Reyranella humidisoli: one gene and its partner. The protein of the gene in region 1 interacts with the protein of each later gene in a pairwise test. Links are inferred from orthologs where the notes say so. Each region holds a gene or a part of one and is shown on either strand. Other genes may lie near its edges.

The links. Proteins that work in one complex are often made in the same cells at the same time.
Region 2: the proteins of gyrB (region 1) and gyrA interact in binary tests that used the Escherichia coli proteins (3 or more experiments, as listed by UniProt). The link is inferred for Reyranella humidisoli from one-to-one orthologs.

The regions. Positions count from the first base shown.
Region 1 is NZ_JAHOPB010000001.1:1,050,895-1,057,757, reverse strand. Bases 3,805-6,863 are described here. They hold gyrB (DNA topoisomerase (ATP-hydrolyzing) subunit B), read right to left. Parts: upstream 6,526-6,863; coding sequence 4,084-6,525; downstream 3,805-4,083. Other genes in these bases: recF (DNA replication/repair protein RecF), read right to left, coding at 6,549-6,863; KQ910_RS05120 (hypothetical protein), read right to left, coding at 3,805-4,091. Also shown: KQ910_RS05155 (hypothetical protein), read right to left, coding at 1-310; KQ910_RS05150 (glycine/sarcosine/betaine reductase selenoprotein B family protein), read right to left, coding at 329-829; KQ910_RS05140 (thioredoxin domain-containing protein), read right to left, coding at 1,231-1,404; KQ910_RS05135 (DUF1330 domain-containing protein), read right to left, coding at 1,483-1,890; KQ910_RS05130 (TetR/AcrR family transcriptional regulator), read right to left, coding at 1,887-2,495; KQ910_RS05125 (DMT family transporter), read left to right, coding at 2,559-3,479; more of KQ910_RS05120, read right to left, coding at 3,498-3,804. UniProt on the Escherichia coli protein: DNA gyrase negatively supercoils closed circular double-stranded DNA in an ATP-dependent manner to maintain chromosomes in an underwound state.
Region 2 is NZ_JAHOPB010000001.1:3,194,849-3,200,725, reverse strand. What follows is about bases 1-3,413. They hold gyrA (DNA gyrase subunit A), read right to left. Parts: upstream 3,054-3,413; coding sequence 201-3,053; downstream 1-200. Other genes in these bases: KQ910_RS15570 (HAD family hydrolase), read left to right, coding at 3,232-3,413; coaD (pantetheine-phosphate adenylyltransferase), read right to left, coding at 1-145. Also shown: more of KQ910_RS15570, read left to right, coding at 3,414-3,873; ssb (single-stranded DNA-binding protein), read right to left, coding at 3,950-4,462; KQ910_RS15560 (MFS transporter), read left to right, coding at 4,642-5,877. UniProt on the Escherichia coli protein: A type II topoisomerase that negatively supercoils closed circular double-stranded (ds) DNA in an ATP-dependent manner to maintain chromosomes in an underwound state.

The DNA of each region.
Region 1 (6,863 bases):
CCACCAGGGTGTCGACGGCGGTCGGGGCGAGGTTGATGGGGCAGGCCCAGCCTGTGAAGTCGGCCTCCTCGGCGACGTCCTCGGGATAGTCGGCGATCAACGGCCCGTCGGTGCGCTCGAGCAGCTCTGCCGTCGCGCGCAGCACGCGGCGCTGGAAGTCGGCATCGTCCGGGATGCCGAGCGGCCGGCCCAGCTCGAAGGTGACCCAGAGGGCCCGGGGCGGCCGGATCGTTTCGGTGTGCTCACGCACCAGGCTGATGCTGGCGGTCGCAATGCCCTGACGCTCGAGGAAGTGGCCCAGCGCGCCCACGGCGCGCGTGCAGGCGGGTCAAACGGGGACGAGCAGGGCCGCGTCGACTCCATCCTGCTTCAGCAGGCCGGCGAGATGCTGGGCATGCGGCTCGGCCGCATCGGGCGGAAAAGCGCCCATGAACGAATAGTGCATGGAGGCCATCGAGCCGACGACGCCCTCTTCGACCAGTTCGCGCAGCCGGTCGATGGGAAACGCGACGTTGTGGTCCTGCTGGAAGCCGGTGCGATCGAAGTTCACGGAGATATGGCTCATGACTAGGTCGCGCGCCGGCGTCTCGGCCGGGATGACACGATAGCTGCCGTCGCCGGGGCGGAACGGCCGGTCGCCACGACGGTGCAGGCCCGCCGTCGAGATCAGCGCGACGCGGCGCCCGTTGAGCGGCTTGCCGGGCAGGGCGGGCGTGTCGTCGAAGGTGGGACACTCGATGCGCCGGAGATGGTGGGCCTCGACCTCCGGCATGTCGCTGAGACGTTTGACCATGAGCTTGTTTCCCCTGTTCCTTCCGTTTGGCCTCAGCCCGCAACGATGTCGCGCAAGAGCGCGACGGTAGGTTCCGGTTCGGGCCGGTACTTGTAGTCCACGTCAGCTTCGACCGAGCGCACGATACCCTCGCCGTCGACGACGAATCGTGCGGGAACCGGCAGCTGCCACGAGGCATCGCCATTGCGCAGCGGCAGATCGATGCCGAGGCTCCGGTAAACTTCCCTGAGGTCATCGGGGAGGGTGAAAGCGAGGCCAAAGGCTTCCGCGACCACGGACTTTTCGTCCCAGACGATCGGAAAGGTGAGCTTCTGTTTGGTCGCCATGTCGGCCGTGCGCGCCGGCAGTTCGGGCGAGATCACGACGAGGCTGGCGCCAAGTCCCGCGATGTCGGCGTACACGCTTTGCAGAGCATCCAGCTCATGTCGGCAGTAGGGTCACCAGGATCCTCGGAAGAAGGACAGGACCAGCGGCCCACCGGCGAGAAGAGCGTCCGAGTCGACGCGACGCCCGTCGTGGTCGGCCAGTGCGAAGGCTGGCATCCGACTGCCGACCGGCACGATGCGGTCGAGAATTCCCGCACGGCGCAAATCTTCGGTGGCCCTGTTCATGATGGCCTGCTTGTCCGCGGGAAGGCGCCCCGCGCTGGCGGCTCGCATTGCCGAGAGTTTGTCTGCCAATGACATTGCCTACTCCTTGGTTCGGGCTTCGCTGAGGTTGCTGTAGGTCTGGCGCGTGGCGACAATGGCGTGGTCGCTGCAGCCGTTCTCGCGTTCGACATTGGCCGCCGCGTACTCGGGCGAATGCATCATGGCGAGGAACGCGGCGCGAGAGGGATAGCGGACCAGTGCCACGTAATCCCAGCGGTGGCGGTCCGGTTCGCCCAGCGCCACCGTTTCGGCATCGCCGGTCCAGATGATGGTACCGCCCTGCGCCTTGATCAGCTTTATGGTGAGCGCGCTGTAGCGCAGATAGGCGTCCCAGCCGCTGCCATTGCCATCGAGCGAGCGCTCGCGGAAACGCATCAGGTTCAGCATGACGACAGGTACGTCGTCGGGCAGCGCGCGCAGGGCGGCCTCGTTCAGATGATCGATCAATGCGGTCTCCCGAGCAGGTCAAGCGCCGGGCGAACCACGGCTTCCAGCGTCTGCCGCCGTGCGCCGGTGCGTGCCAGCACGCGCATGCCCATCAGCACGCCCAGCAGATGGATCGACAGGGCGTTGGCATCGGTGCCGGGCGGTGTCTCGCCGGCCTTGTTGGCAGCCTCGACAGCGCGCTGAAAGAAGCTGCGAATCTCCTCGAGGTAGCCCGTGACCGCGCGGCCGAGTTGGGGATCGTGAGGCGCCACGTCGAGTGCGGAGTTCACCAGCAGGCAGCCCTTGCAGTCGGAGTCCTTCAACGAACGCTCGATCACTTCGGCGAGGAAGGCGCGGATCGCCTCGCGGGGCCGATGGTTCGCCTCGAGGCGCGCGATGCGCTCACGTGTCGAGCGGTTGGCGTAGCGTTCGAGGACGCGCTCGAACAAGGCGCGCTTGCCGCCGAACGTGTTGTAGAGGCTGGCGCCGCCGATCCCCATCTCGCGCGCGAGGTCGCGCACGGACGTGGCCTCGTAGCCGCGACTCCAGAAGCAGTCGACGGCGGCGTCGAGCGCGCTGTCCTCGTCGAATTCCTTCAGGCGGGCCATGGTTGGCATCAGAACCATGATTTTGGAGCGTTCGCACTAAAATTCGTGCGCGGCTGGCCCACTCCGTGCTAGCGCCATTGCATGGCCGATCCCATGCCCCCACGGGTCACGCGCGAACATTGGGGCTTCCTGTGCGGCTCGATCATGGCGCTGGGCGCATCGCTGTCGTTCGCGGCGGCGCGTGCCGGCATTCTGGGGGGCCTCGGCGCGGTCGACATGATCTTCGCGCGCTACGTCGTCGCCGGCGCGATCATGCTGCCTCTGCTCCTGCGCTACGGCGTGCGCGACTTCGCCGGGATCGGCCTGCGCCGGTCTCTCATCCTCACGGCGCTCGGCGGCGCTCCCTTTGCGCTGCTGCAGACCGGCGGCTACGGCTTCGCACCCTTGGCGCATGGCGCGGTCATCGCACCCTCGACCGTCACCATCGTCAGTACCATCGGTGCCGCGCTGTTCCTGCGAGAGCGATTGAGCCGCAGCCATCTGGCCGGTGCCGCCATCGTGCTGGCCGGCATCTTCCTGATCGGCTGGGACGGCCTCACCCAGCCTTCCGGCGAGCGCGCGTGGCTGGGCGATCTCCTGTTCTTCGCGTCCAGCGTGCTGTGGGCGGGATTTACGCTATTGCTGCGGCACTGGCGCCTGCCGGCCCTGCAGGCGACCGCGGTCGTGGCCGTGCTGTCCTTCGTCCTGACCACGCCCCTGTATCTTGGGATCATGGGCATGGCACATCTCGAAGCGCTGCCGCTCGGCATGCTGGCCTTCCAGGGGCTGGTGCAGGGCGGCCTGCAGGGAGCCATCACCATGATCGCCTACAGCCAGGCCGTGATCTTCCTGGGCGTGAGCCGCGCCGTGCTGTTCCCCGCCATCGTGCCGGCCTTGTCAGTGCTGGTCGGAATCCCGATCGTGGGAGAGATTCCCGGTGGACTGCAGATCGGCGGCCTCTGCCTGGTCACGCTGGGGCTGATGACGACGGTCGGATTGTTTCGGAGACTCGGCCTGCGCTGAAAGCGCGGGCCGGCCGGGTCAGCGCATCAGCGCGGGGATGAACGACTGCAGCGAGGTTTCGGCGTCGGCCGCCGTCTGCTGGTGCGACTGCGCCCAGTCGATCCGGATCTTGATGAAATGGTCGCGAAAGCCCGTGAGCAGAAGCTTGCTGTAGATCCGCGAGTTGGCCTGGGTGACGCCGCTGTAGGTTACGCAGCGAAAGCTCACCGCGCCATAGGTGCAGGTCGACGGCACCGACGGCTTCTGGAAGGCGGTATAGCCGGCATACTTGAACTGCTGTTCGGCCGAGGCGAGCTCGCTGTTGAACTGGCCGATCACCGTCGGATTGTCGCTGCCCGACGGCACGCGGCGGCCGAGGTCGAACACCTGCACGCTGATCGCGAGCCGCTTGGGCGTGGAATAGAAGTACGACATGCCCAGGCCGGGATTGTTGGCCGGTGGGGCGGAATAGTTGACCGAGCGCTCGAAGGTGGCGCCGCCAAGGTTCGACGCAAAATTGAGCTTGGTGCCGGCATTGGTCGTGGGCGTCGACGACTGGGTCTGGGCGGATGCCGCTCCGGCGAGGCCGGTGAGCAGCACAGCGGCGAGCAGGACGTCGCGGATCCTAGACATCGAGGTTGGCGACCTTCAGCGCATTCTCCTGGATGAAGTCGCGGCGCGGTTCGACCACGTCGCCCATGAGGGTCGAGAAGATCTCGTCAGCCTCGTCGACATGGTTGATCCTGACCTGCAGCAGGGTGCGCGCCTCGGGGTCGAGGGTGGTCTCCCAGAGCTGGTCGGGATTCATCTCGCCCAGTCCCTTGTAGCGCTGGATCGTGACCCCCTTGCGGCCGGCCTCGAGGACGGCGGCAAACAGCTCGGTGGGCGAGGAGATCCGGGTCTCCTTGTCCTTCACCGCGAACACGCCGGGCTTCTGGTAGACCGCCTGCAACTCGTCGGCCAGCGCGTCGAGCTTGCGTGCCTCGGCGCTGCGCGTCAGCGGGCCATCGATCACGTGCCGCTCGGTGACGCCGCGCAGCCGGCGCACGAAGGCCAGCCCGCCGTCTGCGATCGGCTCGCCGGTCCATCCCTTCTCCAGCAGCGGGCTTACGACATCGAGGCGCTTGGCGATGTAGTCGGCCGTCTGCTTGGCAAGTTCAGGATCGGCCAGCACGTCGGGCTTGAGAGCGCCCGCAATCGCGGCCTGCTCGATGACGGCCTGGCTGGTGACGCGGCGCGACAACGCCAGCGGCTTCACGAGATTGGTGACGGAGCGGGCGATGTCCACCGTGTTGCGCAGGTCGTCCTTGGCCAGGACGCTGCCGCTGCCGAGCGCCAGCGTGGCGCCTTCGAGACCGGTCTGGATGAGGTGATCGTCGAGCGCGCGTTCGTCCTTGAGGTAGATCGCCGATTTGCCCTTGGCCGCTTTGAACAGCGGCGGCTGGGCGATGTAGAGGTAGCCGCGCTCGATCAGGTCGCGCATCTGGCGATAGAAGAACGTCATCAGCAGGGTACGGATGTGGGAGCCGTCCACGTCGGCGTCCGTCATGATGATGATCTTGTGGTAGCGCAGCTTGTCGAGGTTGAAGTCGTCGTGGCCGATGCCGGTGCCCAGCGCCGTGATCAAAGTGCCGATTTCCGCCGAGCCCAGCATCTTGTCGAAGCGCGCACGCTCGACGTTCAGGATCTTGCCGCGCAGCGGCAGGATCGCCTGGTTGGCGCGGTTGCGGCCCTGCTTGGCCGAGCCGCCGGCCGAATCGCCCTCGACGATGAAGAGTTCGGACAGCGCCGGGTCGCGCTCCTGGCAGTCGGCCAGCTTGCCGGGCAGAGAGCTCACGTCGAGCGCGCCCTTGCGGCGGGTGAGCTCGCGGGCCTTTCGCGCGGCCTCGCGGGCGGCCGCGGCCTCGACGACCTTGGTCAGGATCTTCTTCGTCTCGGTGGGATGTTCCTCCAGCCACTGGCCGAACTTGTCGGCCACGACGGACTCGACGACCGGCCGCACTTCCGAGGAGACCAGCTTGTCCTTGGTCTGCGAGGAGAACTTGGGATCGGGCACCTTGACCGACAGCACGCAGGTCAGGCCCTCGCGCATGTCGTCGCCGGTGAGGCCGACTTTCTCCTTCTTGGAGATGCCGCTCTCGTCGGCATACTTGTTCAGCGTGCGGGTCAGCGCGCCGCGGAAGCCCGCGAGATGGGTGCCGCCGTCGCGCTGCGGGATGTTGTTGGTGAAGCACAGCATCGTCTCGTGATAGCTGTCGTTCCACTGCATCGCGACTTCGACCGAGATGCCTTCCTTTTCGCCGCGGATCGACACCGGCGGGTCGTGCAGCACCGACTTGTTGCGATCGAGATACTTGGCGAAGGCCTCGACGCCGCCCTCGTAGTAGAGTTCCGAAACCTTGTGTTCGGCGCCCCGCTCGTCGGTCAATACGACGCGTACACCGGAGTTCAGGAAGGCGAGTTCGCGCAGGCGATGTTCGAGCGTGGCGAAGTCGAACTCGGTTTTGGTGAAGGTCCCTGTGGAGGGCAGGAAGGTCACTTCCGTGCCGTGCTGTCCCTGGTCTGCCTCGCCCACGATCTGCAGGTCGCCTTCCGGCTCGCCGTGACGGAAGCGGATGTGGTGTTCCTTGCCGTTGCGCCAGATGCGCAGGTCGAGATGCTCCGACAGGGCGTTCACCACTGCCGCGCCAACGCCGTGCAGGCCGCCCGAGACCTTGTAGGAATTCTGGTCGAATTTTCCGCCGGCATGGAGCTGCGTGAAGATCACGTTGGCGGCCGAAATGCCCTCTTCCTTGTGGATGTCGGTCGGCACGCCGCGGCCATTGTCGCGGACCGTGGCCGAACCGTCGCCGTGCAGGACCACGTCGACCCTGTCGCAATAGCCGGCCAGCGCCTCGTCGATCGCGTTGTCCACGATCTCGTAGACCATGTGGTGCAGGCCGGTGCCGTCGTCGGTGTCGCCGATATACATGCCCGGCCGCTTGCGGACGGCTTCGAGGCCGCGCAGCACCTTGATGGAATCGGCGCCGTAGTCCTCGGCGCCCGGCGTGATGTCGTTGTCGCTCATGGTCCTGGCTTTCGGAAAGGAGTTCAGACCGCCGCGATCGAGCCGTTTGCCACGCGCAGGATCTGCGCGCGGCCGGCCAGCGGCGCAAAGAGTTCGGCATCGGTGCCGGTCATCCAGCTCTGGACGCCCAGCGCCACCACCTCGTCGAACAGCGCGAGGCGCCGCTCCGCATCGAGATGGGCGGCGATTTCGTCGAGCAGCAGCAACGGCGGCCGGCCGCGCGACAGCGCCACCAGCCTGGCATGCGCCAGCGCGATCGAGACCAGCACGGCCTTCTGCTGGCCGGTCGAGCCCTCGGCCGCCGGCAGGTCGAGGTCGAGATGGCGCACCGCGAGGTC
Region 2 (5,877 bases), 2.1 Mb from region 1 along the record:
AAAACAGAGGTCCCTTGCCCACGTTGATGTGCGGACCGATCACCAGCCTGTCGACGAGCCGCAGCGAGCGGCGCACCACTTCCATGTGCCCGCTCGTGATGGGATCGAACGTGCCCGGATATACCCCGGTGCGTTCTACGGCCATGTCTCCCCCTTGTGCGCAGACTGCGACGGCGAAGTCTTAGCGACACGATCCGTCCTTATCCACCGTTTGTTTCGGAACTGGAGTCCTGCTCCGTTCCGGCCTCCGGCTCGGGCTGGCTATCGCCATTTGCGCCGTTGCCGGCATCGTCCTCGCCGATCCGCACAGCCGTGACGACGCGCTCGCCGTCGCTCACGTTGACGATGCGCACACCGCGCGTCGCACGCCCGGCAATGCGAATTCCATCCACCGGGCAACGGATCAGCGTGCCGGCGTCGGTCACCAGCATGATCTCGTCGGTGTCGAGCACCGGTACCGCCGCCACGATCTCGCCGCCCTTGGCGAGGCTCATCAGTTCCACGCCCTTTCCGCCGCGGCCGGTCACCCGGTACTCGTAGGCGGAGGTGCGCTTGCCGAACCCGGACGAGGCCACGGTGAGCACGAACTCCTCCCTGGTCTTCAGCTCGGCGAAACGCTCCGGCGAGAGCGTGGCGGGCGGCGCAGCCGCCTCCTCGCCCGCGGGAGTCTCCTCCTCCGGCGCATCCACGGCCGCCTCGCCGGCGTCCACGGCGTTCTCGGCCTGGCGCTCGGCGCGTGACTGGCGCAGGTAGGCGTCGCGCTCCTCGCTGGTGACGCCCTTGCCGGCATCGACCAGCGACATCGAGATCACCTCGTCGCCTTCTGCCAGCGCGATGCCGCGCACGCCGGTCGAGTTGCGGCTCGCGAACAGGCGAACCTTGTCGGTCGGGAAGCGCATGGCGCGGCCCTGCCGCGTCGCCAGCAGCACGTCCTGGTCCTCGCTGCAGACGCCGACGCCGATCAGGCGGTCGCCGGCATCCTCGCCCTCGAACTTCATGGCGATCTTGCCGTTCTGGTTCACATTCACGAAATCGCCGAGCTCGTTGCGCCGCACGCCGCCGCGCGCAGTGGCGAACATGACGTTGAGCGTCGCCCAGCTCGCCTCGTCCTCCGGCATCGGCATGACCGTGCTGATCGTCTCGCCCTCGCTGAGCGGCAGCAGATTCACGAAGGCCTTGCCGCGCGCCTGCGGGGCGCCGAGCGGCAGCCGCCAGACCTTGAGCTTGTAGACGATGCCGCGGCTGGAGAAGAACAGCACCGGCGTGTGCGTGTTGGCCACGAACAGGCTCGAGACGAAATCGTCCTCACGCGTGGCCATGCCCGAGCGGCCCTTGCCGCCGCGGCGCTGGGCGCGATAGGCCGAGACCGGAACGCGCTTCACGTAGCCGCCATGGGTCACGGTGACGACCATGTCCTCGCGCTGGATCAGGTCCTCGATGTCCTGCTCGAATTCGTTGTCGAGGATCTGGGTGCGACGCGGCGTGGCGTACTTCTCCTTGATCTCGACCAGTTCGCTGGCCATCAGCGCGAACAGCTTGTCGCGATCGCCGAGAAGTTCGAGGTAGCCCTCGATCAGCTTCGCGACCTCGGTCAGCTCTTCGGCGATCTTGTCGCGCTCCAACCCGGTCAGGCGCTGCAGTCGCAGCTCGAGGATCGCACGGGCCTGCACCTCGGAGAGCCGGTAGGTTCCCTCGGCCGACACTTCGCGGCCGGGCTCGGCGATCAGGTCGATCAGCGGCTTCACGTCGGTGGCCGGCCAGTCCTTGGCCATCAACCGCTCGCGCGCCACGTTCGGATCGGGCGAGCGGCGGATCATCTCGATCACTTCGTCGATATTGGCGACGGCGATCGCGAGACCGACCAGCACATGGGCACGGTCGCGCGCATGGTTGAGCTCGAAGCGGGTGCGCCGTGTGAGCACTTCGGCGCGGAAGCGGATGAAGGCCTCGAGCAGCTCCTTGAGGCTCATCAGCTTCGGGCGGCCGCCGTCGAGCGCCAGGGCGTTGACGCTGAAACTCGTCTGCAACGGCGTGAAGCGGTAGAGCTGGTTGAGCACCACGTCGGACATGGCGTCGCGCTTCAGGTCGATGACCAGCCGCACGCCGTCCCTGTCGCTTTCGTCGCGGATCTCGGAGATGCCCTCGACCTTCTTGTCGCGCACCACCTCGGCGATGCGCTCGTGCAGCCGGGCCTTGTTCTCCTGGTATGGAATCTCGGTGACGACGATCGACTCGCGGCCGCCGGATTTCTGCTCGATGTTGGTCTTGGCCCGCATCATCATCGAGCCGCGACCGAGCTCGAAAGCGGCCCGGATGCCGTTGCGGCCGAGGATGATGCCGCCGGTCGGGAAATCAGGACCCGGCACGTATTCCATGAGCTGCGGCACGGTCAGCTCGGGATTGGCGATCAGCGCGAGGCAGGCTTCGATCAGCTCGCCGAGATTGTGCGGCGGGATGTTGGTCGCCATGCCCACCGCGATGCCGCCGGCGCCGTTGGCCAGCAGGTTCGGATAGGCCGCCGGCAACACCGTCGGCTCGCTCTCGCGCTCGTCGTAGTTCGGCTGGAACTCGACAGTGTCCTTGTTGATGTCCTCGAGCAGCGTCTCCGAGACCGTGGCGAGACGCGCCTCGGTGTAACGCATCGCCGCCGGCGGATCGCCATCCATCGAGCCGAAATTGCCCTGCCCCGAGATCAGCGGCAGGCGCATCGAGAAGTCCTGCGCCATGCGCACCATGGCGTCGTAGATCGCGCTGTCGCCGTGCGGGTGATACTTGCCCATCACGTCGCCGACGATGCGGGCCGACTTGCGGAAGGGCCGCGTCGAGTCGTAGCCGCCTTCCTTCATCGCGTAGAGGATGCGCCGCTGCACGGGCTTCAGCCCGTCGCGCGCGTCGGGCAGCGCGCGCGAGACGATCACGCTCATGGCGTAATCGAGGTAGGAGCGGCGCATCTCCTCTTCGATGGTGATCGGGGCGATATCGTGCGGAGAAGACGGGGGCGGAGGCGCGTCCGAGGGCGGCGGCACCGGCGGCAGGGTCGTATCGTCGCTCACGGAAACCTGGGAATTTTTCTCGTTCTTGCAGCCCGTCCGGAGGCTCCGTCGGGGGTATTTCGCAAACTAGCAAACAAGCCCCGGAAGACCAACAAAAATCGCCCGAGAAAGCCCCCTTTAACACTTTGATTTTATTGACTAAATTCCTGTCGAATTTACCTCAGGGAAAGGCTGTGATTTGCCCCCAGAAAGTGCCCTTGCCCGCCCCTCCGTAGTCGTCTTCGACATGGGTGGCGTCCTGATCGACTACAATCCGCGCCACCTCTACCGGAAGCTGATCCCGCACGAAGCGGAGATGGAGGATTTTCTGGCCAGGGTGACCACGCGGGAGTGGCACACGCGGCAGGACTATGACGGCGATCCGGCCACCGCGACGCGCGAACTGCAGGCGCTCCATCCGGGCAAAGAGGCGCTGATCTCAGCCTACTACGACCGTTTCGACGAGATGCTCGCACACACGTTCGAGCCGACGACGGCCCTCGTCGAGCGGCTGGGCAGCGCCAAGGTCCCGCTTTACCTGCTCTCCAACGCCCCGGGCTTCCTCGACGCCTGGCTGCGCGGCCCGGCGCGCACGACGCATCCGTTCGTGAGGCATTTCCGCGACTATGTGGTGTCCGGCCATGTCGGCTGCTGGAAGCCCGACGCGGCGATCTTCGACCTGACGTGCCGCCTCGGCGGCTTCAAGCCGCAGGATGCCGTCTTCATCGACGACGTCCTGGCAAATGTCGACGGCGCGCGCGCCACCGGCATGAGCGGCATCCATCACCGCTCGCCCGAGCAAACCATCGCCGAGCTGCGCGCGCTGGGCTTTCCTGCATGACGGTCCGCTTCATCGGCCCGCGAGAGAGCCGGCGGCCGAAAACGACCGTCCCTCACGGGACGAGCGTCGGCACCACCTAGAACGGAATGTCGTCGTCGAGTTCGGCCTTGCCGCGGGGAGCCGCACGGCCACCGCCGCCACCCCCACCGCTGGACGCACCGCCACCGCCGCCGCCCATGCCGCCGCCGTAGTCATCGTCCATGCCGCCGCCACCGCCGCCGCCTTCACCGCCACCGCTGCGACCGTCGAGCATGGTGAGCGAACCGCCAAAGCGCGGGATGACGACCTCGGTCGTATAGCGTTCCTGGCCGCTCTGGTCGGTCCACTTGCGGGTGGTGAGCTGGCCCTCGAGATAGATCTTGGCGCCCTTCTTCAGGAACTTCTGGGCGACCTCGGCCAGCTTGTCGTTGAAGATCACGACGCGGTGCCACTCGGTGCGCTCCTTGCGCTCGCCGCTGTTGCGGTCGCGCCAGGTCTCGGAGGTCGCCACCGACATGTTCACCAGCGAACGCCCATCCTGCATGGATTTCACTTCGGGGTCGCGGCCGAGATTTCCGACGAGAATGACTTTGTTGACGCTGCCCGCCATGGGGGCCTCCTTCGCTTTCCCGGCGCCGCGGGACGCGGCACCTACCTCACGGCGGGCAAACTAGCTCCGGCAGCCTGTGGGCAGCCACCGAATAACGGTTGTGAAGTGAAGTCTGCTCATGACGGCCCTCCGACAATTCATTGGTTGGGACAGCAAACTCTCCCGTATCTTCCCCCGCCATGAGCAAACCCTTTCACGTCCCCCAGGTCTCGACCGGCCAGGCCTACGCCATGCTGGGCGGCGCGGCCCTGATGATGACCCTGGCAATGGGCATCCGGCAGAATCTCGGCCTGTTCCAGGCGCCGGCCTCCCGGGAACTCGGCATCGCGATCTCCGACTTCGCCCTCGCGATATCCGTCCAGCAGGTGGCCTGGGGCGTCAGCCAGCCGATTGCCGGCGTCTTCGCCGACAAATACGGGACGCGCTGGGTCGCCCTAATCGGCAGCGTGCTCTTCATCCTCGGCATCTGGCTGACGGCGACGGCGCAGAGCCTCTTCCCCATCATCCTGGGCGCCGGCGTGCTGATCGGCGTGTCGCTGGCCTGCACGACGTCCGGCATCACGGCAAACATCGCCGCGCGCGTCGTCGAGCCCGGCCGCCGCACACTGGCCTTCGGCCTGGTCTCGGCGGCCGGCTCGGTCGGCACCATGGTGACCGCACCGATTGCCGCCTATCTCCTGAATACCGACGGCTGGCGGGCCGCCGTCTGGGCCTTCGTGATCCTGGCCCTGGCGATGCTGCCGGCCGCCTGGATCGGCAGTCGGGCCGACAAGCTGCCCAACAGCCTGTCGACGGACCGCAATCTCACCCTGGGGGGCGCCCTCGACGAAGCGCGGCGCCACAGCGGCTACGTCGTGCTGTCGCTGGCCTTCTTCGTCTGCGGCCTGCAGCTCGTTTTCATCACCACCCACCTCCCGACCTATCTCGCCCAATGCGGCATGGACGCCTCCTACAGCGCCGTGGCGCTGATGCTGATCGGCGGATTCAACATCCTGAGTTCGTGGTTGTTCGGTTGGCTGGGTGACAAATACCCCAAGCGCCTGCTGCTGGGTGCGATCTACCTGCTGCGCTCGCTGACCGTGGCGCTGTTCTTCCTGTTCCCACCCACGCCACTCTCGGTCGTGCTGTTCGGGGCCGCCATGGGCACGCTGTGGCTGGGGGTAATTCCCCTGGTCAACGGGCTGGTGGTGCAGATCTTCGGCCTGCGCTTCCTGTCGACCCTGACCGGCATCGCCTTCCTCAGCCACCAGGCCGGTTCCTTCCTCGGCGCCTGGGGCGGCGGCTATCTCTACGACCTGATGGGCTCCTATGACCTCGCCTGGAAGATCGGCGTCCTGATCGGCCTGATTGCGGGCACCGCGCAGCTCCTGATGAACGACCGGCCGACGGCACGGGTGCTGGCAGCGCAAGCATCG